DNA from 4 places in the Alteromonas sp. MmMcT2-2 genome. Region 2 is predicted to be linked to each of the others. Evidence: predicted binding sites of a transcription regulator. Region 2 holds the regulator's gene; each other region holds the start of a gene.
The links. The regulator LexA, encoded in region 2, represses DNA repair genes until DNA is damaged. The targets are predictions, from matches to a motif close to TACTGTATNNNNATACAGTA.

Region 1 (8,244 bases), on a different contig from region 2:
AAACCGGTGATGAGTTAACACTTACTTTTGTTAAAAACCCTGATATTCTAGCGAACATATCCACCAGCCAAGACAGACCATTTTGTGTGGGCTTTGCGGCCGAAAGCCAAAATGTAGAAGATTATGCGCGCTCGAAGCTAGCCAAAAAGAAGCTAGACATGATTGCGGCTAACGATATTACTGCCGAGGGTCTGGGGTTTAACAGTGATAAAAATGCACTGCACGTAATATGGCAAGATGGTGATAAACGATTACCTGCAACCAGTAAAAGCGAGTTAGCGGGTCAATTACTTGCACTTATTGCAGAGCGCTACACTTTAAACAATAAAAACTAACAGATGCTTATTAAGTGTCGATAATAAAAACGATAAATATAAACGCTTTGGTGTAAGCCAACTTAACATGGAGCCCGAGTTGCTATAACTCGGTAGCGGAGGAAATACTTTCGTATGCCTGCTGTCAAAAAAACAAATCGCAGAGCTCAAATTCTGCAAGCACTTGCTGGAATGTTAGAAACCAGCCCAGGTCAACGTATCACTACTGCTAAATTAGCGGAAAAAGTGGGAGTGTCTGAAGCGGCACTTTACCGTCACTTTCCAAGTAAAGCGCGAATGTTTGAAGGGCTTATCGAGTTTATTGAAGAAACACTTTTCACGCGCATCAATAAGATTGTGAATGAAGAGAAAGACTCGCTTACGCGTTGTCAGCTTATTCTTCATCTTATTTTGGGCTTTGCTGAGAAGAACCCGGGTATTACTCGAATATTAAATGGTGATGCGTTAATGGGTGAACAAGACCGGTTGCGCGCGCGCATAGCAAAGCTTTTCGAGCGTTTAGAAACGCAGCTTAAACAAGTGCTAAGAGAGCGCAAGCTACGGGAAGGTAAAACCCTTTCTGCAGATGAAGCGATTATCGCCAACATGATGATTTGCTACACCGATGGCCGTATTAATGGCTTTATCCGTAGTGGATTTACGCGTAAGCCAACTGAGCAGTTCAATGAACAATGGGCTGCTTTCAAGCAAATGTTTGTTTAGAACCCAATTAAGTTACGACTAAGGGTTACGACTAAGGCGCTTTCAAGCGCCTTTTTTCTTGCTTGTTCCCATCCTATATTGCATTGACACCTTTCAAAATTAATGTGAAAAGTGTGATGAAATCAAATAGCTGCCGAGCTCAGCCCTCAGCGTTCCAACATGCACATAATTCATTATTTCAGTCACTGTCCGTAAGCTACAGGCACAAAAAAAGCAGCATAAAAATGCTGCTTTTTAATGTTTAATAAATATGGACTTACTTGCTAAACGTGTTTCCAAAGAAATCGCCGTCGTTCCACTTAGGCTTGTTCTTTTGGTTTGCTAGTGTCCAACCAATTTGCGCGTTAACCTTGGTGAAAGTCTCTGCTGCATTCCAGTTGAATGGCTGGTTAATGTCGTCGCTAGGCTTATGGTAGTGCGTAGATAAGAACTGACCAAACACCTTGCTGCCATCTACGTTAGGATCTTTAGACTTCAGACCCGGCACCATAAACACTGACGGCACACCTTGCTTTACAAACGCATAGTGATCTGAGCGAGTGAATAACGCTTGCTCAGGCCATGGGTCAGGGCTTAGTTCAATGTTGGCATTCGCCGCCGCTTTTTCCACTGACTCTTGCAAATCACTGTGGTTCGCGCCAAACGCAATAACGTCTGCAAACTCGTAAGTCAAAATTGGCATATCTAGATTTACGTTCGCCACCATTGAAGTAACCGGTACAGTTGGATTACGAGCAAAATAGTCTGCACCTAGCAGGCCCTTCTCTTCACCCGTTACCGATACGAACAGAATTGAGCGCTTTGGCTTTTCTTCCATTTCGCTAAACAGGCGTGCAGTTTCTAACATCACTGACGTACCAGACGCATTGTCCATGGCGCCATTGTTAATGTTGTCTTTCTTTACGGTCTTGGCAAAACCAATATGGTCAGAGTGAGCAGAGAAAACCACATACTCGTTTTTAAGCTCTGGGTCAGAACCTTCAAGTACACCCACAACATTTGGGCTAGTGATGGTGTCGTGTACGCTCGTCTTACTGATATCAACCACACCGTTTAACGCAAAGCCTTGCGGTACTTTGTCGGCTTCAAGCTGTGCATAAACGTCATCAAGGCTCTTTTCTGCGCCTTCAAATAACTTACGCGCAGCGCCTTCACTCATGTAAGCGCCACCTTTAAGCTGAGAAAAGCTGTTTGCAGGCTGACCACTGTCGTCTAACCATGCCATACGCGGCGTATGGATGTAGTTCAAACGGCTTTGATAAGGGCGTACCTTTTCATTTTTAGGCGTTGTGATAGTGATCATGCCAATAGCGCCATTGTCTACCGCATACTTTTGCTTTTGATAGCCAGACGCAAAGTGAGCGCCCTCTTCTGATGGAAAGTCGCTTGGCTTACCAGCAAGCGCTACAACAACCTTACCTTTTACATCTAAGTCTTTGTAATCGTTGTGAGATAGCTCATCAGCCACAATGCCGTAGCCCACAAAGACCATTTCACCTTTTACATTAGCTTCAGTGCTAAGCAAACTTGGGCTAGCTAAATACTCTTTCGGATAGTCAAACTCGACGGTTTCGCCGTTTTGCGTGAAAGTAAACTTGGGAGACTCTTGAACCAGATTCGCTTTGCGAAACGCTACGTTTTGCATGTAGCCGTCTGTACCCGCTGGCTTCAAACCATATTTAGCAAATTCGGTCGCAATATATAGCGCCGCAATTTCATGGCCACGAGAGCCCGTGTCACGACCTTCAAGCAAATCATCTGCTAGGAAAAACAGGTGCGATTTGATTCGCTGTGTATCAGGGTTAAAAGCATTGTCTGTCGATGCGTGGTTATGGGCAGTAGCAGCAAAGGTCATTGCTGTCATTGCACTACCTATAAGGAGTTTTTTTATCATTCTAATTTCACCATATAACTAAGTGTGCATCATGGTAACGCAGTTGATAGGCGGAATACCATTAAACTACTAACGTTTACCATGTGTTTCCTACCGTTGCTCGCATTTTATGAGCAAGGTAAAATTGTTAACCACATACCGGCTCAGCTTCCGGGTGTTTTTATATTTTTTAGTGAAGAGCAGCATCTATGTCAAAAGACGACATTCTTTACCGCGTTCAGTTCATCAGCAACGGTGAGCGCTATGAGTTATACGTAAAAAGCCTTATGCAGGGCGCTTTGTTTGGCTTTATCGAGATAGGTGACTTTGTGTGGGATACTCACACAAGTGTTGTTGTAGACCCTAGTCATGAAAAGTTGAAAACCGAATTTTCTGAAGTAACAAAAACTTATGTACCGATGCACAACATTTTGCGCATTGACGCCGTAAATAAAAAAGGTTCAGCCAAAATTACTAAATTAGAAAATAAATCTGATAAAGTAACTGCTTTCCCTAGTCCAATATATACACCAACGAAAGAGTAACCGCCGGGTCATTCCGGTGAAGGTTGCCGGAGACCCTTATGTATCGCTATGTTTTAGCAGCATTATTATTTATTTGCAGCGTTAGCTCATCTGCAAAGGACCTTAACGATGAAAGCTTGTATCAACTACTTGATGACATTTGGCAATACGAGCTTTCGGTTTCCCCGCTTCTAGCTTCTCGCGAAGGCGATACTTCACTCGCTCACGTATTACCAGACAACTCTCCCAAAGCCCTGAAAGCACAAAATGAACAATGGCGTACTTTTCAAAAGGCCTTAAGTCAGTATAAAAAAGAAGACATCTCTACTGATGCTTATATTGCCTTGCTGATGCAACAATATCGTTTAGCTAACTATGTGGACGAATATACGTATCGCGCGCATTTAGTGCCTATCAATTCAGAATATGGCTTTCACGGTGCAATGGCCTCGCTTCCTAATTTATCCACCTTTAAGCGCGTAGAAGATTATCAGGCCTACATTAGCCGCCTAAATGCGCTTAAGCCTTATTTTGACCAACAAATTGCGTATATGAAACAGGCGCTAAAAGAAGGCTACACGCAGCCTAAAGTCGTGCTGAAAGGGTTTGAGAACTCGGTGGCGTCATACATTGTTGAAAATGCCGAGGACAGTGGCTTTTATTCTCCATTTACCCGTTTTCCAGAGTACTTTACTGCCGAGCAAAAATCAGCGCTAACGGAGCAAGGCAAGGCAGCCATAAACAGCAGCGTATTGCCTGCATATCAAATGTTCTACGATTTCATGGTAGACGAATACATTCCCAACGCCCGTGAAGATATTGCCGCGAATAACTGGCCTGATGGCGTGGCGTATTACGCCAATAGAGCCAAGCATTACACCACCACGGATATGACGCCTCAGGAAATCCATGATTTAGGTTTGTCTGAAGTAAAACGCATTCGCGCGCAAATGCAGCAAATTGTGGATGAGCTTGGCTTTGATGGCGACATTAACGACTTCATTGCGTTTTTACGCGAAGACCCGCAATTCTATGCCACCAGCGCTGAAGATTTACTAAAAGAGGCGTCGTTCATTGCAAAGAAAATGGACGCAAAGCTTCCTTCGCTCTTTGAGTATCTGCCAAGAACACCCTACGGTGTAGCGCCTGTACCAGACGCTATCGCGCCCAAATATACAACGGGCCGTTACATTCATCCTAGCCGCGATGATCAGCCAGGATATTACTGGGTAAACACGTATGCCCTCGATAAGCGCCCTTTGTATGCATTGCCTGCACTGACCTTGCACGAAGCAGTGCCTGGCCACCATCTTCAAATATCGTTGGCAGCAGAGCTTGAAGACTTACCTATGGTACGTCGTAACACCTATATTTCAGCGTTTGGTGAAGGCTGGGGTCTGTACTCTGAGTTTTTAGGTATTGAAGCAGGTATTTACGAAACGCCGTACGACAACTTCGGTCGCTTAAGCTACGAAATGTGGCGTGCGTGTCGCTTGGTTGTGGATACCGGTATGCACACGATGGGCTGGAGCCGTCAACAAGCGGTTGATTATATGATGGAAAACACCGCGCTTTCAGAACACAACGTAAATACTGAAATAGACCGCTATATCTCTTGGCCAGCGCAAGCCTTGTCTTACAAGATTGGTGAAATCAAAATTAAAGGCCTTCGCAAGAAAGCAGAGAAAGCATTAGGCGAGCGTTTTGATGTGCGTAAATTCCACCGCGCCGTGTTAGAAAACGGCTCAGTTCCACTGTTTATCTTGGAGCAAAACATCAATACGTTTATAGAAGAACAAAAGGCACAATAAACATGATCGTTGCATTTGGTGTTATTGGATTACTTATCCTGTTTTTAATTTACTTTGTGCTGCGAGCGCAGAATTTACAGAAAGAGCTGGCGCTATTGCGTCACTCGAATAAACAGACCAACAACAAGGTTACGTATGCTTATCGCAACCTTGTTCTTGTTACAGATGCGTTAGAGAAAAATCTTACTGCGCGTATTGAAAGTGCCTATAAAAGCCGCCTTATCGACCAAACTCAATACAATGCGCTGCACCCGCTTATGCGCAACTTTTCGACTATCGTCATGGCCTGTTGTGAGAAAGGGATGTCATTTGAGGAGTCACTGAATAAGGTGCTGCTTAATGAAGAAGTGACGCTTGAGGAAATTCGTGAGGTGGTGAAAGCATTCCCTAGCAACGTACGTATGGTGTGGTCAAAAAATACGGCCGACGGCTTCATTGCTTTTTGCCAAACCGTTACAGCAACAGTAAGTGGCACGACTACAAAGGCTCAAAAAGAACCATCTGAAGAGTAACATTTTACTCTATGTCTCTCGTTAGCGCTTATACAGCGCTAACTGTATGGCAGGGTCGTCTGCTTTGCTATGTAGTAAGGCCTGCGACCCTAGCCATGTTCCCACTCTTTTAAAAGTTTAATCTTTTTACCTTTCCAAACTAATCAGTAAGTTAGCGTTTAAAACAACAAGTCAAAAACCTTTTGTCTTGAAAAGGGTTATTGCTGCACTATAATACTGTATAAAAATACAGTTTATTTTGAGTGCCATGAATAAATCGTTATCCGTGCTTAATAACCACCCGCATATTTGGCGGGCCAGAGATCAGAGACAAAGTGAAACCAAGTTTTCACTGGGTTTTCCGCGTCTGGATAAAGCACTTAACGGTGGCGTTACATCTACAGGTCTTGTCCGTATCTCTTCGTTAACCGGCATGGGTGAACTTTCACTCTTTAAACAGGTTATATGCCAACACCGTACGCATAAGCTGGTGGTATTTATTAACCCTCCCGGGCTACTACAGTCGCCGTGGTTAGAAAACTTGGGGCTTAAAGCGCAACAAGTTCTGGTAGTAAAACCAAGTTCTGAACAAGAGTCGTTGTGGGCAGCAGAGCAATGTTTAAAAAGTACGGCTTGCCATTGCGTAGTGCTGTGGAGTAATGCTGTAAATCAAAAAGAAGCACGACGCCTACAGGTAGCAGCAACGCATAATGATGCGCTGTGCTTACTGTATACTCCACCGCAACAGCAGGCATCACAGTTAGGTTATCCGAAGGCCAGCTTAAGTGATTCACAAGCCAACCTGTCGAATCAAAGCGACAGTGCATTACCCATTACGTTGGATATCGCGCTAAAGGGTAAACCCCACGCTTTGGCGGTGAACATACGCAAGCAGCGTCATGGGTGGCCCAAAGATAACATTGTTATTTCCCATCGGTGGACCCCCGACAATCACGCCATTAAATGGGCCATGGCACACAACACGCTTTCCGATCAGGCATTACACTCTGTGAGCTAATGATGCTGTGGGCTTATATTTACTGCTATCAACTAACTTTAGACAGCCATATCAAAGCGGCTAGAAGTAAGCGTGCACATAGCCAATTGCCGAAGCACGAAACTAACAACCAGTATTCAGCGTTAGCGTCGAATACTCCCGTTGCAGTGTACTGCAGTAAAACAAACAAAATTACGCAGTGTAATGATATTGCGAAAAAAGAAGGCATTGAAATTGGGCATGGGCTAGCCCAAGCAGCGGCGTTATGCCCTTACGTGCATATTCTGCCTTTCAGTGAAGAAGCCGAAAAGCATATGCTGACGCAGTTAGCCCATCGGCTTTATCCACTGGCTTCTGATATCGTATTAGACAACCACATTCACTCAAATAGTTTCAGCGGTCTGGCAGTAAGGCTAGATAACCTAACTCATTACTATGGCGGTCATAAGCCACTGTGGAAAACTTTAACCCAAGCTCTGGCAGAAGCAGATATTCGTTATCATTTTGCTAGCGCATGGACAATTGAGGCCGCAAAAGTATTAGCGCTTCATAAATTTAATACCTACTTGCATACATCCGATGACATAAAAAAAGCGCTAAGTACGTGCCCGCTTTCTATTACGGCTCTATCACCTAAAGTCATTGACTCGTTGGCAAGGGTGGGCGTTTCCTGCGTACAACAGCTGTTGGCAATGCCGGTACAAGAACTGGGTCGGCGCTTTGACAATAACACTATTATGTATCTTACTGCGTTAAGGGGAGAAACCTTTCCACGGGTTACATTATTTAGGCCTTTGGAGCACTTCGATAACTTTATCCTATTGCCTTTTGATATTGAAAACACGCAGCATCTAACCCCTTTTGTCAGCCAGCAGTTTGAGCATTTGTCTCACTATTTACGGGCAAGAAACTTATATACATCCAGCATCAGTGTACATATTCATTTCAGAGAAGCACCTGTAATGGATATTAATATACGTTCGGCACTGCCTCAGTCTTCAGTACAAAGTTGGCTGCCCTTGTTTAGTCTTAAAACTGAGAATCTGGTGTTGCCTGAGCCAGCTACAGCCATTGCGCTTACCTGTCAGCAATTTGAAGAAATGGATACGCAGAATGGCGACTTTTTTAGCGACAGATTTAACGATATTGCACAAAAGCAATTAATTGGGCGCTTAAACGCGAAGCTAGGCGATAACAGTACGTTTCAACCTCGCGCTGCCGACAGCCATCAGTTTGAATATATGACGGTGACGGAGTCGAGCACCGGTAACTGCACCCGTAATTATGCTTATAGCAGTGACATTACGCCCACCTTCACTTTTGATGTACCTAAACCGCTTATTCAGGCTACCCAAATTTGCTTTGGCCCCGTGCGATTACACAGTGAGTGGTGGCATGACAGCCCAACAAAGCGTGATTATTTCATCGCCCAAACTGAGCAATGCGTAAGGCTTTTAGTGTTTAAAGATGAAGAGAGCCGCTGGTGGGTGCAGGGCCTTTTTTGTTAGCGG
Region 2 (8,244 bases):
GATATGAACGCCCCAGCTGATCGCTGTAAAGCCCTGCCATAGATTCATCTATTTGATTTTTAAACCAACCTACAAGCATAACGAGCAATACTACTATCCCCGCTAAAAGGATATGACCGCCATAGCCTGTTTCACCTTTGGTTGCTTGCACCACATAATTGCCCGCACCTACGGCGATAAGAAATAGAGCAACGGCCCCTACGATGGGCCATGGACTTTGTGCGGGTACATAATATTTTTGGTATTCGTGATTCTGTACTTCGGGTTGCATTTTCTTCTCCTTACCCCTTCGGCCTATTCGCCATTTGATGGTGTTGAAGCCATAAAGGGATTCGGTGTTGTCGTTAGGTCACTGGCTCGCGCTGTGACGTCATAGAGTGTGTACTGCAAGGTAAAAAACGTAATTTCTTCAGGTAGCTGAGGGTCTACATAAAACTGCATGGGCATATAGGCTTCACTACCCGCATCTAATGGCTGCTGATTGAAGCAGAAGCATTCAGTCTTGTTCAGGTACAGTGCTGCCGTTCCGGGGGATACAGAGGGAATGGCCTGAGCTACGATATTGCTTGATGCAGGGTTTCTCACATAAAACGACACCGTATTAAGTTCGCCAGGGTGCACTTTCACGCGCTTGGTTTCAGCACGAAACTCCCACGGCATACCGGTATTTGTGCGAGTAATAAACTCGACGGTCACTTCTCGCGACTCATCAATCTCAACCGAATGATAAACCGCAGCCGTGCCTTCGGTTTTTCCGTTAATTCCCGTAACGTCGCAAAATACGTCGTACAAGGGAACAAGGGCAAAGCCGAAGCCAAACATGCCAATGACAATAGCAACAAGTTTAATAACCATCTTGTTGTTTGCGCTTTGCTGTGACATCACGTGACCTCCGGGTAAATCCATAGATGAAGGTTGGTAAACGCTTGTTTAGTCGTTTATCTCCCTCACCACCTGCAATGTGTGAATGTCATTCCCATCGGCTTTTGCCGGTTGAAAGGAATGACCTATTCACAACTCCACCTACCGTTACTTAACGACAGGTGGCGTTTCAAACGTGTGATAAGGAGCGGGTGATGGAATTTCCCATTCCAATCCTTCTGCGCCGTCCCAAACTTGCGCAGATACCGGCTCACCTTGCTTTTTGCATGCCTTGATAAGCAGGGCAAGAAAGATGAGCTGAGATAAACCGAATGCAAAACCACCCAGGCTTATCCATTTATTAAAATCAGCGAACTGCAATGCATAGTCAGGAATACGGCGTGGCATACCAGCCAAACCCACAAAGTGCATAGGGAAGAACAACACATTGACCGATACCAATGAACACCAGAAATGCCATTTAGCTAAGGTTGTGTCATACATTTTTCCCGTCCATTTAGGCAACCAGTAATACACCGCTGCCATGATAGAAAAGACTGCCCCTGTTACCAGAACATAGTGGAAATGGGCCACAACGAAATAAGTGTCGTGGTACTGGAAGTCCACAGGTGTAATCGCCAACATTAATCCTGAAAGCCCCCCAATGGTGAACAGCACAATAAAGGCAATAGCGAACATCATTGGCATTTCAAAACTTAGTGAACCACGCCACATGGTTGCTACCCAGTTAAACACTTTAACGCCAGTGGGCACCGAGATAAGCATGGTGGCAAACATGAAGAACATTTCCATGTACACCGGCATGCCTGTGGTAAACATGTGGTGAGCCCACACTACAAAAGAGAGCAGTGCAATCGACGCCGTGGCGTACACCATAGATGCGTATCCAAACAGCTGCTTTCGAGAGAAGGTAGGAACAATTTGCGAGATAATGCCGAAAGCAGGCAAGATCATAATGTACACTTCAGGGTGCCCGAAGAACCAGAAAATATGCTGGAACATAACCGGGTCGCCGCCACCAGCAGCATCAAAAAAGCTCGTGCCAAAGAACTTATCAGTTAACACCATGGTAACCGCACCGGCGAGCACTGGCATTACCGCAATCAGCAAGAATGCCGTGATAAGCCACGTCCATACAAACAGCGGCATTTTCATCCAGGTCATGCCTGGCGCACGCATATTAAAGATGGTCACAATCACGTTAATCGCACCCATAATGGATGAAATACCCATGATGTGAACAGAGAACACAAACAACGCTGTCGAATCGCCACTGTAAGTCGTTGAAAGGGGCGCGTAGAAAGTCCATCCAAAAGCAGGGCCGCCGCCTTCCATAAAGAGCGAGCTCAATAGAATGAGAAAGGCACCTGGTAAAATCCAGAAGCTCCAGTTATTCATGCGCGGTAACGCCATGTCAGGGGCGCCGATCATCATGGGAATAAGCCAGTTTGCGAGCCCAGTAAAGGCAGGCATTACTGCACCAAATACCATGATAAGCCCGTGTACCGTAGTCATTTGGTTAAAGAAGTTTGGCTCTACAATTTGTAGACCGGGTTGGAATAGTTCAGCGCGGATCACCATGGCCATCGCACCACCAACTAAAAACATAATAAAGGCAAACCACAGATACAGTGTGCCTATGTCTTTGTGGTTAGTGGTAAACAACCAACGCGTTATCCCTTTAGGAATATGATCGTGGTGTTCATGGTCATCATGTAGGTGACCACCATTTACTTGACCACTGTGAGGCGCAGAGGTATCTGGCGAAATAACTTCAGTTGCTTTGCTCATTGTCTGCTCCTAGTTTCCGTTTGCCACTGCGTTGACATCTTTGGCTTGAACCATATCGCCAGTTTTATTGCCCCAGGCATTTCGCTCGTAAGTGACTACGGCGGCAATTTCCTTAAGACTTAGCATTTTTCCAAACGCTTGCATGGCTGTTCCTGACTTTCCATGCAGCACGATGTCAATGTGACCTTGCTGATCTTCTAGTACCATCTTGCTGCCTTTTAATGCCGGGAACACGCCAGGTAAACCTTCACCATTTGGCATATGGCAAGCAGCGCACGTTGCGTTGTATACTCGCTCGCCCTCTTTCATCAGTTCATCCATAGACATATTCATAGAAAGTAGACGCTGCTCTTCTTCTTTTGCTTTACGAACAATCTCTTCTTGTTCGCCCATCCACTTTTCAAACTCGGCGGGTTCTTTAGCAATTACCACAACCGGCATATAGCCATGGTCTTTACCACAAAGCTCTGCGCACTGTCCGCGATAAATACCCGGCTCATTCACCTTGGCCCAAGACTCGTTAATAAAGCCGGGGTTGGCATCTTTTTTCACGGCAAAGTCAGGAACCCACCAAGAGTGGATAACGTCGTCAGAAGTAATAAGAAAGCGTACTTTTTTCCCAGTAGGAATAACCAAGGGACGGTCGACTTCCAGCAGGTAGTTATCTGTTTTCTGAAATTTGTTTTCTATTTGCTCGCGCTGAGTGGCGAGTAAAGAATAAAACTCTACATCGCTATCCATGTACTTGTAGTGCCATTTCCATTGAGAGCCTGTTACTAACACCGTCATGTCAGGCTCAGACGTGTCTTCCATAGCAATTAGAGTATTCGCTGCGGGTACCGCCATGAAAATAAGAATAAGGAAAGGAATAACGGTCCAAGCAATTTCGACCTTCACGTTTTCGTGAAAATTAGCTGGCTTGGCACCACGGGACTTTCTATGTAGATACATTGAGGCGAACATCACGCCAAAAACTACAACCGCGATACCTACACAAATGAAGAACATCAACATATGGAGGTCGTATACCTGCCCACTGATGTCGGTAGCACCGCGTCTCAAATTAAGCGAAGAGGCTTCTTCGCTTGCTTCTTGCGCAAAAAGCAAAGGGGAAAAAAGCAAAATTGGTATACTAGAACACCATTTTGCGAAAACGGTCGTTAGTTGTTTCACTCAGCACCTCCGTAATGGCGTGGTCAAAGACGCTGATTAATTTGCGCGATGCCCTACCAAATGGTTTGCGAACGATTGACCCATAACCTCAACTTGTAAAACAAATTTAGAGCCATTGTTATTATTTTGTTGATCTCTGTATAAGAATTGCGCAATAATGTCGTGCCGTCTAGTCTTTTCTATTAAAAATTTAACGAAGTGGTTAATTTTTAATCATTTACTAAAATGGTCGCGGGGGATTTCACGTGCAAAAAGAGAAAGCCATTGCTGTGGGATGCCCTTGGAATCAAACAGGCATTTTGAACACGGGGTTAAAGTAAATGCTCGACTAACTAGTTAAGAAATCAATAAGTAATCGATGACTCAATGTCGATTTCAAACAAAATTCAAAATAAAAAATGGAAAATACTTGAAGCATTCATAGAAAGAATAACGTGAGTAATGATAAAAATAAGCGCGCAGAAAACCAACAGGTTTGCTGGGCAGGATAAAACCTAAGTTGGCAGATTGAAGAAAAAAACAGGAACAAAAGACATAAAAAAAGCGGCTAACGCGCCGCTTTTATACAAACAAGCTAAAATACTACATCCAGTCAGCGTTTCTGATCACACCCACCGCAATGCCTTCTATCGCAAAATGTTCAGTCGCCAAATCAACTTTTATTGGTGCAAACTCATCATTCTCAGCATGAAGCAATACTTCACGCCCGCGTTTCTCTAGACGCTTTACGGTGACGTCTTCATCTACACGCGCCACAACCACCTGACCGTTGTGTACATCAGTGGTGCGATGAACAGCGAGAAGATCACCGTCTAAAATACCAATGTCTTTCATGCTCATACCGTTAACGCGTAGCAAAAAGTCGGCATGGGGTTGAAACAGTGCAGGATCGACTTTGTAGTGCGATTCAACATGCTCTTGCGCCAAGATCGGCTCACCGGCTGCAACACGCCCAATTAACGGTAGGCCTTCTTCTTCTTGTGCGTCGTTATCAAGAGGGATATTGAGCTTAATGCCACGAGACGTACCAGGCAAAATTTCAATCACGCCTTTACGCGCCAATGCTTTCAAATGTTCCTCTGCTGCATTAGCAGAACGAAAGCCAAGCTGACGGGCTATTTCCGCACGAGTAGGCGGCATTCCCGTTTCTAACATGGTTGTTTTAATAAGTTCTAAAACTTCGGTTTGTCGAGCTGTGAGTGGGCGCATAAAAGACCTGTCTGTTCATACAGTTCCTGTAAGTATATACACCTAAAACTAAATAACAAGCACTTGCCGCGTCTTTTGCGATCTGCAATAGCCTACGACAAGTGCTTTCTTCTTATTTTACGAGAAGAGCCATGTTCGGGTTACTAATTTGTAACTCCAGCTCCCCATCACTATTTTGACGTGTGCGCATGCCTTCAACATTATCGAGCCCAAGTCCAGGGCTTTGCCACACCACATTGCCTTTATTATCAATCTCAACCACGCGATATGCGATGCTGTCATAATAATTGTACGAATAGTCATTCTCGTTAGGCTGGTAGATAGCGAGAATCGACTGATTAGACGACTTAGTTGGAACAGCCGCTATATACTGAGGGTAGAATGACGGTGCTATAGCGTCTTTGAGTTCTAATGCATCGCTCGCCACGTCATAAACATTGATGGTGTTGTAGTTTCTATTTAAACACGCAAATTCAAGTTCGCTATCACTATCAAAATTTACCGTGAGCAATTGGTCACAATTGGTTTCCAATTCATTCAATCCAACAAATTCACCATCCTGCATTTTATAGAGCTTGAGCGAACTATAGCCCCCAACAGCAAAATAATGCACACCGTCTTTTTCAGAGGCAGCAAGCGCATTAATTGAAAAATCGTTAATGATTGAGTCGATAAGCACCTGATTCTCGATATCAAACGCTTTAAGTCGATTGTTCTCAATAATAACTGCATCGGCGTAACTGTCGTTATTTACGTCAATGGCTTCAATAAACGAAATTTCACTATTCTGATTATTGTTCAGTGTCCACTGAATAGCGTTATCTGTAAGTCTCACGACATTAAACGACGAACTATAATCCAGTGCCCCTATTAGTAACTCACCCACACCGTCATTGTTGTAGTCTGTAACGACCGGTTTGCTATAGTTATAGACATCTTCGCCAACCTCAGCACTTATCGCAAAGTTATCCTCTTTATCTACCGATAAAATCTGAATAGATGATTCGTAACTACTTGTATCGCTAACAAAGACGGCTCTTTCATCATTATCGCCATAAGGTGCCCAACCCGCGGCATGATATCTACTAGCGCGCGGCGCACCTTTTATATCTGACAAGGCATATTCACCGTTGGCATCTTGTTGCGCTACTAAAATTTGATTCTCACCAGTCCAAATAATGTCGTCCACATTGTCATTGTCTAAATCGTCAATGAGAAGTGACATGCCACTGTAAGTGTTGTGGTTAAGAGCCCACTGCTCAGAGATTTGTCCCGCTTCTAATGCAAAACCTCTAACTTGTCCCCACTGACACTCGGAGACAACCACTATTCCTTCTGTAGCTGGGCTTTCTTTACTATAGGCGATATCACAAATGTCACCATGTTCCGCCGTTGCCAAACTGCTTTTCGATACTGCAGAGTAGATTGAGATATCATTCCAACTATCGGCACCGATGATTTCATCTACACCATCGTTATTCATATCACCCAGCACAACAAATGCGTCGCTGAACCCGCTACCGTATAGCCATTGGTTGGCACCGCTTTCGATATCAAATACATAACCATTGTTCGTTACCATTTCTATCGATGCGTCATCATCTACGTTACCAAAAGCAAGGTTATTGACGCCGTCAATATCGTACTGTTGCAACTGCTCACCTGTGCGAACATCTACAATGGCAATAGAAGTCGCATTGTAATATTCGCTCCCATATAAATAAGCAACTTCATCAACCCCGTCACCATTGATGTCATAAAATAAGCCAGAAATAATACTATCTTCAATAATAAACACCGCTTCTGCGTTACTTTCGCGGTCTTTTATTACAGACAATCCCTGTTGAGTAAGAAGGTAGATTTCATCATTATTGTCACCATCAACATCTTGGGTATGCACGCTTCTAATTTCGCCTTTAGTAGGCAGTTTATACGGATACACATAGGTATTTTTAAGCGTATTACCTTCTAGCGAAAATGCGCCCACGTTGCGAGCATTTACCGTGATAAGTTCACTTGCACCATTGGTCGAAGCAATAGCAAAGCCATGATTATAAATTGGTGTCATCACAGTAGTACGAGCATAAGCCGGGGCCTTGTCCGCATAAGAAGTGATTTCGAGCGTTTGTTGGGATTCAGTTCCGTCTAAGCTAGCGAAACTAAACATATAAGTTTGAGCGTTGAAAAGTTGATTCGCAGGTACGTTCCAGGTCATCAGACCTTCCGCATTTAACGAAGCACCGGGAGGCGCTGAAATAAGCTGTCCCGCGACGTCATCGTCAATTCTGTCTGGGTCACTCATCGATACGGTAAACTCTACGTATCCGCCCGCAGTTACTACTTCAGGCATATTCGATGCAGTGAGCGTCATAGGAGAATTGCCGATCTCAACGAAAGTAGGCTGGGATTCAACAACGTTAATACCGTCTGACACCACCATGGTAACTTTAACTTCATCACCGAAGACTGCGCTGTAAGGTGGGAGCGTGGTACCATTAACATCGTCAAGGACTACACCATTTACATACCAGCGAAACGAAATCACCAGCTCTGAGTCGGGAGTATCTGAATCATGATAGTAGCCAGGCTCAACGGTGACTTCATCTGTGGTATAGACAGTCTCATAGGCATAGTAATAAGGCTGATTCACTACAGGAGGTACGGATATCGCATCGATATCTGAAAGCGCAAGGCCAGTATGATTTCCGCTGGCAAACGCTGTTAGATTATTAAAGTATACACCTACATCGTAAATATCATCGCCGTTGTTATCTTCGCCATAGCGAACTGCGCCATCAATAACGTCAATTCCAGCCGTTTTATCTCCTTTTACGACCAGCGAGCCAGATGACGAATAGGGAAGGTCGCCCTGATCAGAAGAATATGCAAAGTCCAATTTGCCTTTAGACGCAATGTAGATTGAACCATTAAGTTCAGACACGAAGGTGTTGTTTGTCACCCCTTCTGCTGATGTGCCACTGACCTTGTAAGTTTCACCATTGTGCGTGACAGTAAGATACTGCCTCGTCTCTTCATAAAACGTACCTGTTTGTGGGCGGTAGCGAAAATCAACACTTAAGTAGCCTTTTAATGTTGTGCGCACGCCACCGTCTAGCATAGACAAAGTAGTGAAATAAGACGTTACTTCGGAGCTGTTTTCACCTGCGTCAGTAATAACTAGCGAAAACT
Region 3 (8,244 bases), on a different contig from region 2:
GCGTCAGGAATACGCTCATCGGCAAACGCTTCAGAGAAACTTAGGTTTAGCTTAGATTTTTGTAGATCCATAGAGCCTGAGCTGGTTAAGCCAGGTACTTTATTCATAACGGTGATTTCTACACCTTCGTCCGGCTGTAGACGAATAACGAGCTTATTGGGTGGGAGATTCTTGAAGCTGTCACCGAACAAGTTGTGTGGCTGACGCTTGAAGTAAATAACAACTTCACTCACCTTAGTTGGCATGCGCTTACCTGTGCGTAGGTAGAACGGCACACCAGCCCAACGCCAGTTGTCAATTTCCGCTTTAATAGCAACAAAGGTTTCGGTTTTACTTTGCGTATTAGCACCTTCTTCTTCAAGGTACCCAGGCACTTCTTCGCCCTTCACGAAACCAGAGGTATACTGACCGCGTACTGTGCTGTCATTAATATTAAACGAGTTAATCGGACGAAGCGCTTTAAGCACTTTCAATTTTTCGTCACGAATGCTGTCAGCGTCGAGCGTTGTCGGAGGCTCCATCGCTACCAAGCTTAGAATTTGTAGCAAGTGGTTTTGCACCATATCTCGCATTTGACCCGCGTCGTCAAAGTAACCCCAACGCCCTTCAATACCCACTGACTCTGCAACTGAGATTTGAACATGGTCAATGCAGTTGTGGTCCCAGTTAGTAGCAAAAATAGAATTGGCAAAACGCAGTGATACTAGGTTTAGTACTGTCTCTTTACCAAGGTAATGGTCAATGCGGTAAATTTGCTTTTCGTCGAAGTATTCTGCAACTTGCTCATTGATCACTTTAGACGATGCCAAATCGTGACCAATTGGCTTTTCTAGCACAACGCGAACGCTTGAGTCGATAATTTTGCAGCTATGCAGGCCACGACAGATATCACCGTATATCGCCGGTGGCGTCGCTAAATAACACACCATGGTGCGGCTTGGGTCAACGTGGTCGTCTAATACGCAATAGCTTTCAACGTCCTTCATGTCTACACATGCATAGTGCAAACGCGCTTTCATTTTTTCCCAAGTGGCTTCACACAAGTTCTTCTCGCCAAACTTGATTAGGTTGGCATGAACTTCTTCAATATAGGCATCCAGCTCCATTTCTTGACGCGCAACACCCACAATAGTGGTGTCTGGGTGCATCAAGTTTGCTTTTTCAAGCTGATATAAAGAAGGCAACAACTTGCGTCGTGAAAGATCTCCCAGTGTACCGAAAAGTACAAAATCACAGGGTTCGTAGGAATTATCCAATACCATATTCGTCGACCTTTTAAATGTATGTGTCCGCGGCGTATTGTACAGTTATTTACAACACTAACGACTATTTTTACCGTATAGTTAACACCAAATGTAGTAAAATTACAACTTGTACCAACTATAGGATCTGAATCTTTACTGTTTCCCTCAGTTTACCCTCATTTAACCCGATTGAAATAACAAAAATTGTCAAAAAATTACATTTTTCTTGTCACAGACGTCACATTGGGTACTATTACGGGTGTACCTTACAATAAATTGTGCTAACTAATTGCTATATCTGTATGAACATTTTAGAAAAAATTACACAAAACCAAGCGGCATTCAGTAAATCTGAGAAAAAGGTAGCTGAAGTAATTCTAGCTAACCCACAAACGGCCATTCATTCGAGTATAGCAACTCTCGCTAAGATGTCGGATGTTAGTGAGCCTACCGTAAACCGTTTCTGCCGAAGACTTGATACTAAAGGCTTCCCAGACTTTAAACTGCATTTAGCGCAGAGCCTGGCTAACGGCACGCCTTATGTAAACCGCCATGTTGATGAAAACGACAGCCCAGACGAATATACCAATAAGATATTCGAATCGACCATGGCGTCCCTGGAAGTGGCGCGCCAATCTGTGGATGTGAACGTGGTAAATCGCGTTGTTGATTTACTTACACAAGCACAGAAAATTTCATTTTTCGGCTTAGGCGCTTCAGCTTCAGTGGCACACGATGCACTAAATAAGTTTTTCCGCTTCAATGTTCCAGTGGTCTACTTTGAAGATATTCTGATGCAGCGCATGAGCTGCATGAACTGTTCAGATGGCGATGTTGTTGTATTGATTAGCCATACGGGCCGAACTAAAAGCTTAGTAGAAATAGCGCAAATTGCCCGCATGAACGACGCTACTGTAGTAGGAATTACCTCAGCAGATAGCCCGCTGGCACAAGAGTGCAGTTACGTGTTATCGCTGGAAGTGCCGGAAGATACTGATATGTATATGCCTATGGCCTCTCGCATCGCACAGCTCACGCTAATTGATGTACTGGCAACCGGCTTTACACTGCGCCGCGGCAACAAGTTCAGAGAGAATCTCAAGCGAGTAAAGGATACGCTGCGTGGTTCACGTTATGAAAAGCGTGGTGAGTAATTTTCTTCCCACGTGATCAAATAAGAACCACCTACCGTAGCAATATTGGTTCAATAAATCAGCGAAAACGCCTAACTGGTCGAGCCAGTTAGGCGTTTTTGTTTATTTCATTCACATTTTTGTCAAATTCAACTATTATTCTGTAATAAAATTACGTAAAGCGATTACAGGCATACCGTATAAACGCGTAGCCTATCACTCTTTGTCTTTTCTAACTTAGAAACAGCGACGGAATCACATGACCAGAAGAACGAAAATTCTTGCCACCCTAGGACCTGCAACCGACTCACTTGAAAAGATTCAGGCACTTATTGCCGCAGGCGCAAACACTGTGCGCATGAACTTTTCACACGGACAAGCCGAAGACCACATTGAACGTGCAAAGCGCGTTCGTCAGGCAGCAAAGAACCTAGGTAAATACGTAGCGATTTTAGGTGATCTTCAGGGCCCTAAAATCCGTGTTGCTCGTTTTGCCGAAGGTGCAGTTCGTTTAGAGGTTGGCGCAAAATTCATTCTAGACGCTGAATTAGGCCGCGACGAAGGTGATATTAATCAAGTAGGTATTGATTACAAAGCGCTTCCTGATGATGTATCAGCAGGCGATATTCTGCTTCTTGATGACGGTCGTATTCAGCTTCGAGTAACTGGCGTTGAAGGCCGCAAAGTGATTACTGAAGTAACAGTAGGCGGCAAGCTTTCAAACAATAAAGGCATTAACCGTCAAGGCGGTGGTCTTTCTGCAGATGCACTTACCGAAAAAGACAAAGAAGACATTAAAACCGCCGCGAAAATTGGTGTTGATTACCTTGCAGTGTCATTTCCTCGCAGCGGCGCAGACTTGAACTACGCGCGAGAACTTGCCGAAGCAGCTGGCTGCTACGCAAAAATTTGTGCAAAGGTCGAGCGTGCTGAAACGGTGGCGTCTAACGAAGCCATGACGGATATCATCAGCGCTTCAGATGCGGTAATGGTTGCTCGTGGTGACTTGGGTGTAGAAATTGGCGATGCGGAACTTGTTGGTGTTCAAAAGAAACTGATTGCCCGTTCTCGCCAGCTCAACAAGGTTGTGATCACCGCGACGCAAATGATGGAGTCGATGATTGACAGCCCTATGCCTACACGTGCAGAAGTAATGGACGTTGCAAACGCTGTACTAGACGGCACTGACGCGGTAATGCTTTCAGCTGAAACAGCGGCGGGTAATTTCCCTATTGAAACAGTTGCAGCTATGGCTCGTGTTTGTGAAGGCGCGGAAACACATCCAAGCGTTAAAATTTCCAAGCACCGCATGGATCAGCAGTTTTCTTCTACTAGCGAGTCAATTGCTCTGTCAGCGGTTTACGCTGCGAACCACTTGCCAAGTGTTAAAGCGATTGTAGGTTTAACTGAAAGTGGAACTACACCAACGTTAATGTCTCGCATTACTACATCTCTGCCAATTATTGCGATGTCTCGTCACGAATCAACGCTTAACACGATGGCGCTTTGCCGCGGCGTTAAGCCGGTTTTCTTTGACTCTTCAAACAGTGAACCTGGCAAATTGAAGTACGATGTCATTGCATCACTTAAAGAGAAAGGGTTAGTGAAAAGCGGCGACAGTATCATCCTGACTTACGGCGATGAAATGGAAAAAGTGGGCGCGACCAATACCCTTAAAATCGTAGAAGTCGAATAGCGACGAATACACTATTAAAGCGAAGCAAATGCTTCGCTTTTTTTTGCCTGTAATTTACTAAAGCAGTGGTAAGCTGACGCTTATAATAAGAACACTCATCTAAGTCAGTATCAAAATTACAAGAAACATATCCAACAAAACAACGAGAATTCGTTAACACTCCTCGGGACAACAACGACAAAAATAAGGATAGACATGCAGCTAGTTTTCAATCGCTACACACGTTTTTCAGCAATTATAACGCTCTTGGCACTTTTCACTCATAGCGTATGGGCAAATACACAGCACGTACACACCATGAAGCGTGTAGAAGTAGCTTCACAGAACGCTCCGTTACAGCCAATAATGATTCAAGGCCCCATGCCCATTGAAGCCGAATACTTTGCTGCGCTTTTGGATAACACTACAACAGAGTATTCAGGTAATGCGGTATTCTATAAAGGGACACTAGACGGGTATCCCATTGTGGTAGCTAAAACCGGTAAGGGTTTAGAAAATACAGCGGCCGCCACCGCTATTGGCATAGAGAGATACCACCCTCGCCTTATCATCAATCAGGGAACATCAGGTGGCCACGATCCTTCCTTAAAAGTTGGTGATATTGTTCTTGGCGAACGCAGTATTAATGCATCCAACTTTAAAACGCCCAAGCTAGCTCAAGGAGAAGGTTCTCATCCGTTTAATTGGCTACCGATGGATCTTATGGCGTCAGAAGGCAGCGCGGGAGAAGGAAGTAGCGCTAAAGACGCAGAAAAGTTGCGTTTTTATTTAGGAGACAAACAGCTCATCAACCTAGCTCTATCGCTATCCAAGCAGTACAAACGCGGGAACGTCGTTAAAGGAACGATTGGCAGTGGTAACTTTTGGAATAATGAGTTAGATCGAATAGCATGGCTCCATAAGAATATGGGAACGAGTGTGGAAGAAATGGAAACCGCTTCTGCAGCGCAGATTGCACATGCCTACCACGTTCCCTTTTTAGGTATTCGCGTATTATCGAACAACATTACCAACCATGGTGAATATGACCCAACCACGGCCAAAGATTGTCAGGCCTTTGTTGAAAAAGTGGTAAGAGCTTATATTTCTGCGCTGTCGGAATAAATTTGGAAAACACTCAACCGAAAAACGCGCCCTACATTGTAAGAATGTAGGGCGCGTTTTCATGTATAGCCTTTGTATTAGATTGCTTGAGCGGTATAAGTTTCCGCATCTTGACTAACATCATTCGCGTATTGAGTAAGATGGTGATTTAGAATATTTTCGGCGCGCTCAACAAACTCATCACGCTTAAATTTCCAACCTCTTAAATCGGCTTGCTTAGCCTGTGCAATGTAGTGCTCTACACGCGTTTTTCTCAATAGATGTGCCTTTTTCGACAAATCAAATTCTACCAATGAGAAGTTGCGCTGTACTTTTTGAATATCCATGTGAACGGGGCGCTGTTCGTCATCAGCTGATGCTTGGCTTACGGATAGCTTTCCTTGCCCAATTACACCGACTATAACAATGATTGCTGATACCACTAAGCCTGAATAAACCCACTTTAAAAAGTTCATGCCCCACTCCTTGAACGATTTTGCACTTGTATCGATAAGCTCGCTACAATCCACTTAATTAGAAGTATTTATCACCAATGTATTGAGTCATTCGACTATTTAAGTTTCTAGCTTTCACGTTGCAGCAGATGTTTTCTGCCTGACAATACAAACTTTCGTCTATTCAATACATCAAGTAATTCACTCATATCTACTTAACCATATGCACCTTCCGCACCATATAGTTAATCTTTATTTTTCAGCAGCTTAGACCAACCCAAAACTTATACTAAAGTTGTATAAGGTACTTTCTACACACAGCAAGATAAAATTTTCCTTTCAAATTTAATAAACTCACTCCCCTTAATACTGTACACTTATACAGTATTGAGATATACCACAACAAGCAAAGTACTGGTATGGAATCTTGTTTTTTTTCAGACCGTCTACCACGTACATTTGCCTAGAGAAAGTGACCATTTGCGATGCATGACAAACTCATTCAAAAACTCGAAATTCTTTCAGATGCCGCTAAGTATGATGCTTCTTGCGCAAGTGGCTCCGCCGGTAAACGAAAAGCAGGTAAAACTGACAAAACAGGAATAGGTTCGCTCACAGGAGGGTCAGGGATATGTCACAGCTTTACCCCTGATGGTCGATGCGTATCATTACTTAAGATCCTAATGACCAACTATTGCATATACGATTGCCATTACTGCATCAATAGGGTGTCTAGCAACGTTCAACGAGCGCGTTTTACCGTTAAAGAAACAGTTGATTTAACGCTTAATTTTTATAAGCGTAACTACATTGAGGGATTATTTTTAAGTTCCGGTATTGTCGGCTCTCCTGACCTGACTATGGAGAGCATGGTACGCATCGCGAAGTCTCTTCGCGTTGATCACGGATTTAAAGGATACATTCATCTTAAGACCATTCCGAATGCATCTCCTGAACTACAGGCTGAAGCTGGCTTATATGCCGATAGGCTAAGTATAAACATCGAAATGCCGACGCAAAATTCGCTGAACAAATACGCCCCGGAAAAAGACCTTGGTGAAATTCACGGTTCAATGAATACATTGAAAGACAAAATAAATGAACACAAAGTAGATAAAACCTACTCGGGTAAACGTCCACCTCGCTTTGCTCCTGGCGGACAGTCCACCCAGATGATCATAGGAGCCGATGACTCAAATGATAAAGTTATCCTTGGCACGAGTGTCAAACTGTATGGTCAACAAAAATTGCGGCGCGTTTATTATTCTGCATTTTCGCCCATCCCAGATGCGTCTGAAGTCTTGCCTCTTAAACCGGCACCACTTATCCGTGAACACCGACTTTATCAGGCCGATTGGCTCCTGCGCTTTTATGGATTTGGTTTAGATGAAATCGTACACAACGACATGCTAGATATGGAGCACGACCCCAAGCTTGCGTGGGCGCTACGCAATCGCCACATATTTCCCATCGATTTAAACAAAGCTGACAAGCTACTTTTATTGCGAGTTCCTGGACTGGGAGCACGCACAGTACAAAAAATTCTGGCTATTCGACGTTACACGAAGCTTAGCTGGTTCGATCTCACAAAAATGCGTTTACCCTTACAAAAATTAAAACCGTTCATTACTGTTAGCGATTATTCCCCCGCTATACATTTGCTCGATAGCAGTAACTTTGAACAGCAATTTAAACAACCAAAACAGTTTGAATTGTTCAGCGCCTAATCTAATTGGTACCGCAATGAAAAAAGTAACAATTTCATCAGTGCCCGGATACGACGAATGGCGAAAAGCATCGAGAGAATGTCTAGCCCAACACATACCTCCCGAGAACGTTACATGGCAAACTTCGCAATCTAACCAAGACGACTTGTTTGCCGTGACCGATTCGTCCAACGCTATTGGTGAAAGCCAAACGAATTTCAGAATTCCCAGATCAGTTTTAACGCTGTTGAAGTATGCGTTATGCCACCAAGCCCCCGATCGTTTCGCTTTATGTTACCGCGTTTTATGGCGAGTAGTTTTCGAAAACAGAAACCTTATTCACTTAAAAACTGACGAAGATGTGTTGCGTCTCAACGTGCTGGCTAAAGCAGTAAAACGCGATGCATATAAGATAAGTGCTTTTTTGAGATTTCGAGAAGTTGTACTTGACGGACAAGAGCATTTTATTGCGTGGTATGAACCAGAACACTTCAGCTTGGAATTGAAGCTCGATTTTTTTCAGACTCGTTTTAAAAATATGTGTTGGTCAATACTTACCCCTTATCGAGCTGCGCATTGGAATACTAAAACACTTGTTTTGGAAGATAATCCTGATCCAAGTATCATTCCGAATGATGACAGAATTGAAAAATACTGGCTTACGTATTATGCAAATATATTTAATCCTGCCCGCGTAAAAACAAAGGCATTGTTAAGTTCAATGCCAAAAAAATACTGGAAGAATATGCCTGAGACGTCGCTTATTAACGATATGATACGCCAATCGGATGCTAGAGCACGTAAGATGATACTAAATGGAAAAAAGGTGGAGAATGGTGAATAAGTTCTCCTGACAAATATTAGCAGCTGTGCTTCCTTTGTTTATTGCGATTTGAAAAGCTCTGTAAAACGTGACCAAAAAAAAGG
Region 4 (8,244 bases), on a different contig from region 2:
GTGTCTACGGACGCATTGATAAGCGAGCCTTGCCAGCAATGGCTAGATAAGTTTCTGCTACATCTACAGGTGGAGCGTGGGCTATCTCTTCACACCATCAAAAACTACCAGCGCCAGCTTACCGAAGTTGCAAAGTTACTTGGGCTTTACGAGTGGTCGGGACTAACGCCAAGCGACATAAAGCGGGTAATGGCTGATGCAAAGATGTCAGGGCACAGCCCGCGCAGTATAGCATTGCGCCTATCGGCACTTAGAACCTTCTGCCAATATCTTATCGATCATCAGCAACTATTCAGCAACCCTGTAGAAGGTATTCAAGCTCCGAAGCAAGGGAAGCCATTGCCTAAGCAACTAAGCGTGGATGAAATGCAGCAGCTTCTTAATGCCTCCCCCCGAAGCAGTGACGACGATGAGGGTATGCAATTACGTGATGTGGCTATGTTTGAGCTACTTTATGGCTGTGGACTGCGCTTAAGCGAACTGACTGGGCTCAATTTGGCCGACTGTCTAAAGGACGGTACGGTGAAGGTCATGGGTAAAGGAAGTAAACAGCGAATACTTCCGTTAGGCCGACACGCACAAAAAGCACTTAACGCGTGGTTAAAGGTACGCCCTGCCTACGCATCACCATACGAAAGTGCGGTCTTTGTGAGTAAGCGCAAAACCCGCATATCCAATCGACAAGTCGCTAATCGCCTCGATAAAATGGCAAGCGAACAGTCTCTGTCACAAAAAGTAAGCCCTCACAAACTGCGCCATTCCTTTGCTACCCACGTATTAGAATCCAGCGGAGATTTGCGTGCGGTTCAAGAGCTATTAGGTCATGCTAACTTGTCAACGACACAAGTTTATACCCATCTGGATTTTCAGCATCTCGCTAATGTTTATGACGCGGCTCACCCTCGCGCACATAAGAAATAACGCTACTAGAAGGTTTCCCAATGCAGTTTTTCAGGTCTATCAATAGTGTCGAGGCTATGACCTTCGACCTTGATGACACCCTTTACAATAATGAACCTATTATTCGATGCGCAGAGCAAGCCCTTCAAGCGCATATTGCTGAACATCACCAACAGGCAGCTAAGCTAACATCACTTGATTGGCTACAGCTTAAACGTGCGGCTATCGCCAAAGACGCGCGGTTGGCTTCTGATATGGGGCAGCTTCGTCGCGTTGTTTTAAGCGCTGCACTATCTGGCACGCCAGCAAACCAGTTATCAATAGTCCCTACAGAAGACACTGCATTACGTGCTGCTGTAGACAACTGCTTTAATTGTTTTTATGACGCTAGAAGCGATTTTGCATTAGCCAGTAATGTGCACCACACCCTCGATAAACTTAGCCAGCACTTACCGCTCGTTGGTATTACTAACGGCAATGTAAACGCGCAAAAAGTAGGGTTAGACCGTTACTTCACGGCGATCTTACACGCCAGTGTGGAACGGCCTATGAAGCCTGCTCAAAACATGTTTGATGAAGCGGCCTCACTGATAAAGGTAACGCCGCCGCACATTTTACATGTGGGCGATAATATTATTAAAGACGTGTTCGGTGCCATTAATGCAGGCTATCAGTCGGCATGGTTTGCATGTAATCGTCCAATGCAGTTGAAATTAGAACCCGTTTCAGTACTTCCACACGTTCAGCTTGATTCATTAGAAGAGCTTATTCAATTTGTCTAGGCGCTATTTATCTCGAAAATACAGACCTTTACTACTCATTCTTTTACGGGATGTGAACCTTTGAGTAAGCCGCATTATTAAAGGTCTAGAGAGCCGCACTTAGGGTGTATAGATTTTAACGCTCACTCGTTATACACTGAAAACTGAAGTCGTAGTTTTTGTGTCCTCATGGAAAAACCTGCTATCTCGAAGTCAAGGTCGCAACAAGCGTCCAAGGTAGATAAGCCAACCTCGAATGTTCATGAACATGCCGAGACAGGTCGTTCTTTTTGGCCGTTTAAGCCACTGTCTGGCTTGTATCAAGATATATTTATTATCTTGTCTTGGATTGCCATATGGCAAATTGGACGCATTGTTGAATACACTGAACACGCCAGTGTTTGGTTTCCTGCGGCAGGCTACACCCTTGCATGCTTCTTAGTTTTAGGTTGGCGCGCGGTAGTGCCTATTATGGTGGCGGCCATTGCGATTACCGTCTGGAATGGTCATAACTACTTGCTGCCGTTAAGTAACGTAGAAATGATGTGGGGCGGCGTGTTATTCGGCGTTGCACATATGCTCCCTTACTATGCAGGAGCCAGTGTTCTCGGCCATCTATTGAGAAAACCCGACGTCACCACACCCCAATTAATCGTCTCGTTCTTAATTATCGGCTGTATTTCGTCGTTAGTTGCCACGCAACTTGTCATTGGTTCACTTGTTCTCACTAATCAGATGTCAGCTGCGGATATTAAAGAGGCAATGCTGCCCTTTTGGATAGGGGATATGGCTGGTGTTGTAGTGCTTGCACCTCTTTGTGCTGGCTTGTTAGTAAAAATAAGTGCGGCTTCTAAAATAGACCTCTTGGCATTTTCTAACTGCGCTTCATCCGATTTACACAGCTACTTTAAAAAAGTGGCAGTCAATTTGGCCCTCATACTATTCGTCATGTTACTGGCAAAACTTACCCAGTCTCGTGACAGTGCATTTGCTATCTTTTTTCTCGCCATTACCCACATGTGGATAGCGTGTACTGAAAGTACGAAGCGCAATGTTATAAGCCTTGCAATAAGCAGCCTAAGCATTGTTTTGCTGGTGCATATATTCGCTTTAATGGATTACGTCAAAGTGTATCAGTTTGCACTCAACGTTATTGCAGCCAACGCTTTATTTGGTATAGCCATTCCTCAGTTACAAGCAGACAATGCTCTGCTCAAAGACCGTGTTTTTGTGGATACCTTAACCCAAGCTTATACGCGGGAGTATTTGGCCCAGCGCAGCGCACTTGAAATGGCTCAGAGCCGTGAATCGGGAAGTTCGCTTTATTTTGTTATGTTTGATTTAGATAAGTTTAAACGTATTAATGACGAATTAGGTCATGTAGACGGCGACAACGCATTGCGCCGACTAAGTCAGGTGACGAAGGATATTGTGCGTAAAGCGGATGTTTTTGCCCGTTTCGGCGGCGACGAATTTGTACTGCTTCTGCCTAATATCAGCGAGCAAAACGCCCTTAATTTGGTGGAAAAAGTACGTGAAGGAATAAACGCAATCGTTATTTCAGAAGTGTCATTATCATCGAGCTTCGGCGTCACTCTTATGCAGCAAAGCGATACACTCGAGACACTTATTCAGCGCGCCGACCGCGCGCTCTACGCATCAAAAGAAAAAGGTGGCAACACAATAACCCTCAAATAATGGGGTGGGAGTTATCTTCTAGTACGTTTTGGCGCATGGATTCACATGGGCTTTGACAAACCGGTCTCCCAACCACTTTAGCTGGAACACCCACCACAGTAACGTGAGCGGGAACGCTATTAAGTACAACGCTACCTGCGCCTACTTTTGAGCCTTCACCTATCTCAATATTTCCAAGGATCTTGGCGCCAGCGCCAATTAACACGCCTTGGCGAATTTTAGGGTGACGGTCGCCCGACTCGTTACCGGTACCACCTAATGTAACGCTCTGCAAAATAGACACGTTGTCTTCAACTACTGCAGTTTCGCCCACTACAATACCAGTTGCGTGGTCAAACATGACGCCTTTACCTATACGCGCAGCAGGGTGGATATCTACACCAAAGCTTGCCGAGTTGCGGCTTTGTAAGAATAAAGCAAGCTGATGACGCCCATGAACCCAAAGGTAATGCGCCATGCGATGTACTTGCACAGCATGAAAACCTTTAAAGTGAAGTAAGGGAGTAAGGTAATCGTTGACCGCCGCATCCCGCGCCTTAATCGCTAGAATGTCAGCAATAGCCGCTTCGCTGATGCCAGGCTCAAGTAAGTAAGCTTCATCGAAAACTTCACGAATGGCGAGCGCAGGCATGACGTCGTCTGCCATTTTGTTCGACAGAATAAAACTAAGCGACGATTCAAAGTTGTGATGTGCAAGAACACTGGCATGCACATAGCTAGACAGCAAAGGCTCTTTTTCAGCAACAACTTGCGCTTCTTGTTTTAGCGTAGACCAAAAATCGATGGGCGTTGTAAGTGCGGTCATGAGCATGTCCCGTTATATATAAATGCTGTGTTCTATCAGAAAATTGGGTAAGCAATCTAAACTTGTTCCTTGCTGGGCATATCTATGCTGACAAAAGGGAACGCGTAAAAGTTTACCTGAGTTTGATGTGATGCAATACCGATGTGATACCGACCAAGCGCATAATTCGATCAATTTATCGAATTAATTCGTTATAGCTAATAACCGTATCGTACATGTATACATCGTTGAAGCACTCTGCTCTCTCGCTGCGTCTAATTGAGTGCTTCCATTAATTTAATAGAACGTTTAGAGCACTCGTATCTTTCATTAACTAATACTTAAAATCATGATTGCACACGAACGTATAATGCCGTTGATGTTTATCTTCACTGGGAAAAACTGGACTGTATAAATTAACAGGCAGGTGGCATAATAGCGCGCTGCTGAATGTATAACACTATCAACTAACAGGTACCACACTATGGATGTATCTCGACTGCTAGACGAGCTAAACGACAAACAGCGTGAAGCAGTAGCAGCCCCACTATCTAACGCCCTAGTTTTGGCTGGCGCGGGCAGTGGTAAAACCCGCGTATTAGTGCATCGCATTGCGTGGTTAATGGAAGTCGAAAACATCGCTCCTTTTTCTATTTTGGCAGTGACCTTTACCAATAAAGCAGCCAAAGAAATGCGCGGCCGAATAGAGTCGTTGATGGGTCGCAGCCTGCACAATATGTGGATTGGTACCTTCCACGGGCTTGCGCATCGCTTACTACGCGCGCACCATGCAGAAGCCAACTTGCCTGAGAATTTCCAGATAATTGATTCGGATGATCAGTATCGACTTATTCGCCGCATTCTGAAGGCCATGAACCTGGACGAAAAGCATTGGGCACCTCGTCAAATTCAGTGGTACATAAATGGCAACAAAGACGAAGGCTTGCGCCCTCAGCACATTGAAACCCACGGCGATCATATTCAAAAGACCATGCGCGAAGTCTATGCAGCTTATCAAGACGCTTGCGACCGTTCAGGCTTGGTAGATTTTGCTGAACTGTTGCTACGCGCACATGAATTATGGGCTAAAAACCCAGAAGTATTAGCCCACTATCAACGTCGTTTCCGTGCAGTGTTGGTAGACGAATTCCAAGATACCAACAATATCCAATATGCATGGCTTCGTATGCTGTGTAGTGGTGGTAATAATAACATTATGATTGTTGGCGACGACGATCAGTCTATTTACGGCTGGCGCGGCGCGAACGTAGATAATATTCAGCACTTCCTGAAAGACTTCAACGAGCCTACTACTATTCGCCTTGAGCAGAATTACCGCTCTACAGGAAACATTCTTAAAGCGGCGAACACAGTTATCGACAACAATACGGGCCGTTTAGGGAAAGAACTTTGGACGGAAGACGCGCAAGGCGAGCTTATTTCTGTATATGCGGGTTTCAACGAGCTAGATGAAGCGCGCTTTATTGTTTCGAAAATCAAAGATTGGCTTAATCAAGGCAACGCCCTTACTGATACCGCCATTCTTTATCGAAACAACGCCCAGTCTCGAGTACTGGAAGAAGCCTTGCTACACGAAGGGCTGGCGTATCGCATATACGGCGGTCTGCGCTTCTTCGAACGCCAAGAAATTAAAGACGCCCTTGGCTATATGCGTATGGTGAGCCACCCGCACGACGATGCAGCTTTCGAGCGTGTAGTAAACACCCCAAGTCGCGGTATTGGTGAGAAAACCTTATCGCAAGTGCGCGACACCGCGCGAATGCACAACTGTTCAATGTGGCAGGCGTGTCAGTTGCTCATTAATGAAGGTGGCTTCAAAGGCCGCGCGCTAAACGCTATGCAAAGCTTTGTGTTGCTAATTACTGAGCTAGAGCAATCCACGTTAGATGAGCCCCTTGACCAACAAGCCGATAAAGCTATTCGCCAATCTGGTCTGTACGCTATGTACCAAGCAGAGCGCGGAGAAAAAGCTCAAGCACGTCTAGAAAACTTAGAAGAATTGGTTACTGCATGTAAGACCTTTATCGTGCCTGAAGAAGCCGAAGAAATGTCGCCTCTGGCAGCCTTTCTAGCTCATGCGTCGCTGGAAGCGGGTGAAACCCAGGCGGATAAAGACCAGGACGCCGTCCAAATGATGACCATACACACCGCCAAAGGCCTTGAATTTCCGCTGGTATTCTTAGCAGGTGTAGAAGAAGGCATGTTCCCTAGCCAAATGACCAACGACGAGCCAGGTCGAATGGAAGAGGAACGCAGACTTTGCTATGTTGGTATGACCAGAGCAATGCAAAAGTTGTATATTACTTATGCAGAAAGTCGTCGACTCTATGGCCAAGATAAGTATCATACTGCTTCTCGATTTATTCGCGAAATGCCAGCAGACTGCGTTGAAGAGGTTAGGCTGAAATCGACTATTTCGCGGCCCGTGCACAACCGCTTTAGCCAAGCGACGTCGCACGCCAGTTTTGAAGAAACGGGTTTTAGTTTAGGTGAGCGAGTTGTACATCGTAAATTTGGCGAAGGGATCGTACTTAACTACGAAGGGAGTGGTGAGCACGGTCGAGTTCAAGTAAACTTCGACGAATTTGGCAGCAAATGGCTGGTACTTGCTTACGCAAAGCTGGAGAAAGCGTAACATTGTTAATAGGCAAGGTAGCCTAAACCTAAGTTGAAATGTATGCAGCAACACGTGCTGATCATCGAAAATGGTGAAGGCAACCTTGAACTTATAGCGAAATTAGTACGCCGGGCAGGCCTTACCCCCGTTGGCGCGACGTCGCTGACAGAAGGCAAAGCACGGTTTTCGCAAAATATGCCGGAAACCTTTCTGTGTGCAATTGTGGCATACTCGCTTCCCGATGCACCAAAAGGCGAAGCCATCGACTTTACGGTTGAGTCTTTCATTCCCACCATTGCTACAACAGAAAGTTTAGATAGCGCCATTCGCGATAAAGTCCTAGAACGTGACGTTGTCGATTACATTCCCAAAGAAAATTCGCAGAACTACGACTACCTCAATCGTCTTATTAGCCGATTAGAAAAAAACAAGTCTACTGGTGTCGTCGTGGTAAGCACTAATCGGGTGTTGCGCTCAAAAACCGTTTCATTACTTCAGCGCCACAATTTTATTGCGTTTGAATGCCTAACGGCTACAGACGCTATGCAATGCTTGTCTGAACACAAAAACGTACGTCTTGTTATCACTGACAACACGTTACCTGATATGACAGGCACGCACTTTGTCGCCAGTTTAAGAAAAGCCTTTTCGAAAGAGCAGCTGGCAATTATGGGCGTTGCTGGAGGCAAAGGCATGTTAATGTCTGCGCACTTTATTAAGAGTGGTGCAAATGACTTCTTGCGAGTGCCCTACTGTCATGAAGAGTTCTTGTGTCGCGTGATGCAGAACGTGGAATATATTGAGAGCGTTGAAGAAATTCGCCGTGTGGCCAACACCGACTATTTAACAGGTTTGCCTAACAGGCGCCACTTCTTCTACATGGTTACTGTGCAACACCAAAACCTGTCTGAGGATCACGCTCTCGCCCTTATTGACCTAGACTTTTTCAAATCGATAAACGATACCCATGGCCATGACGCCGGTGACATTGTGCTAAAAGCCATGGCGGCCCTTATTGAGTTTTATTTTCCGGACGAAATTATCTCCCGCTTTGGTGGCGAAGAGTTTTGTATATACATGCCGTCAACACCACTAAAAGAAGCCTGTGAGCGTTTAGACGACTTCAGAAAAGTGGTGGAAGCGGAAATTATTCAGCTGCCTAAAAGCGACATTAAAGTGACCTGCAGTATTGGGGTAAGTGGCGCCCACACGCAGCGCGTAGATAAGCTACTAAGCCTTGCCGACAAGCAGCTTTACGCCGCCAAAAATAGTGGGCGTAACCAAGTGAAGTGCGAACCACCAGATGTTCCTCAGCAAGAGCAAGCTTCACTGCTTTAGCTTTTCACTCAATCAACCGGCGCTAAGCTGTCCGACGTTTAAATAAAGACTTGTGCGCAAAAGCCCCTACTCCACCGCTAGCTTTCGCGCTTTACGCTGACTGCGGTAATTAACTAGCGAGTCGG

Region 1: a site for LexA is predicted at 5,972-5,991, ahead of MHM99_RS12865 (recombinase RecA). Genes of this name have one in related genera too.
Region 3: a site for LexA is predicted at 5,979-5,998, ahead of MHM99_RS12020 (putative DNA modification/repair radical SAM protein). Genes of this name have one in related genera too.
Region 4: a site for LexA is predicted at 4,549-4,568, ahead of uvrD (DNA helicase II). Genes of this name have one in related genera too.

Annotation. Positions count from the first base shown of each region.
Region 1 covers NZ_JAKRFA010000021.1:5,841-14,084, reverse strand. Annotated here, with positions in the region: gene coaBC (bifunctional phosphopantothenoylcysteine decarboxylase/phosphopantothenate--cysteine ligase CoaBC) at 1-335, shown strand, start outside; gene slmA (nucleoid occlusion factor SlmA) at 450-1,037, shown strand; gene MHM99_RS12885 (M28 family metallopeptidase) at 1,294-2,931, opposite strand; gene MHM99_RS12880 (DUF1820 family protein) at 3,120-3,455, shown strand; gene MHM99_RS12875 (DUF885 domain-containing protein) at 3,494-5,245, shown strand; gene MHM99_RS12870 (hypothetical protein) at 5,248-5,757, shown strand; gene MHM99_RS12865 (recombinase RecA) at 6,005-6,754, shown strand; gene MHM99_RS12860 (DNA polymerase Y family protein) at 6,754-8,241, shown strand.
Region 2 covers NZ_JAKRFA010000001.1:361,427-369,670, forward strand. Annotated here, with positions in the region: gene MHM99_RS01530 (cytochrome c oxidase subunit 3) at 1-271, opposite strand, end outside; gene MHM99_RS01535 (cytochrome c oxidase assembly protein) at 295-882, opposite strand; gene ctaD (cytochrome c oxidase subunit I) at 1,030-2,673, opposite strand; gene coxB (cytochrome c oxidase subunit II) at 2,683-3,846, opposite strand; gene lexA (transcriptional repressor LexA) at 4,429-5,055, opposite strand; gene MHM99_RS01555 (hypothetical protein) at 5,168-8,244, opposite strand, start outside.
Region 3 covers NZ_JAKRFA010000018.1:64,601-72,844, forward strand. Annotated here, with positions in the region: gene zwf (glucose-6-phosphate dehydrogenase) at 1-1,262, opposite strand, end outside; gene MHM99_RS12000 (MurR/RpiR family transcriptional regulator) at 1,547-2,398, shown strand; gene pyk (pyruvate kinase) at 2,637-4,073, shown strand; gene MHM99_RS12010 (5'-methylthioadenosine/S-adenosylhomocysteine nucleosidase) at 4,269-5,177, shown strand; gene MHM99_RS12015 (hypothetical protein) at 5,255-5,632, opposite strand; gene MHM99_RS12020 (putative DNA modification/repair radical SAM protein) at 6,097-7,338, shown strand; gene MHM99_RS12025 (TIGR03915 family putative DNA repair protein) at 7,355-8,161, shown strand.
Region 4 covers NZ_JAKRFA010000009.1:82,614-90,857, reverse strand. Annotated here, with positions in the region: gene xerC (tyrosine recombinase XerC) at 1-921, shown strand; gene MHM99_RS07910 (HAD-IA family hydrolase) at 942-1,682, shown strand; gene MHM99_RS07905 (diguanylate cyclase) at 1,851-3,359, shown strand; gene cysE (serine O-acetyltransferase) at 3,352-4,164, opposite strand; gene uvrD (DNA helicase II) at 4,628-6,799, shown strand; gene MHM99_RS07890 (diguanylate cyclase) at 6,842-8,119, shown strand; gene rarD (EamA family transporter RarD) at 8,186-8,244, opposite strand, start outside.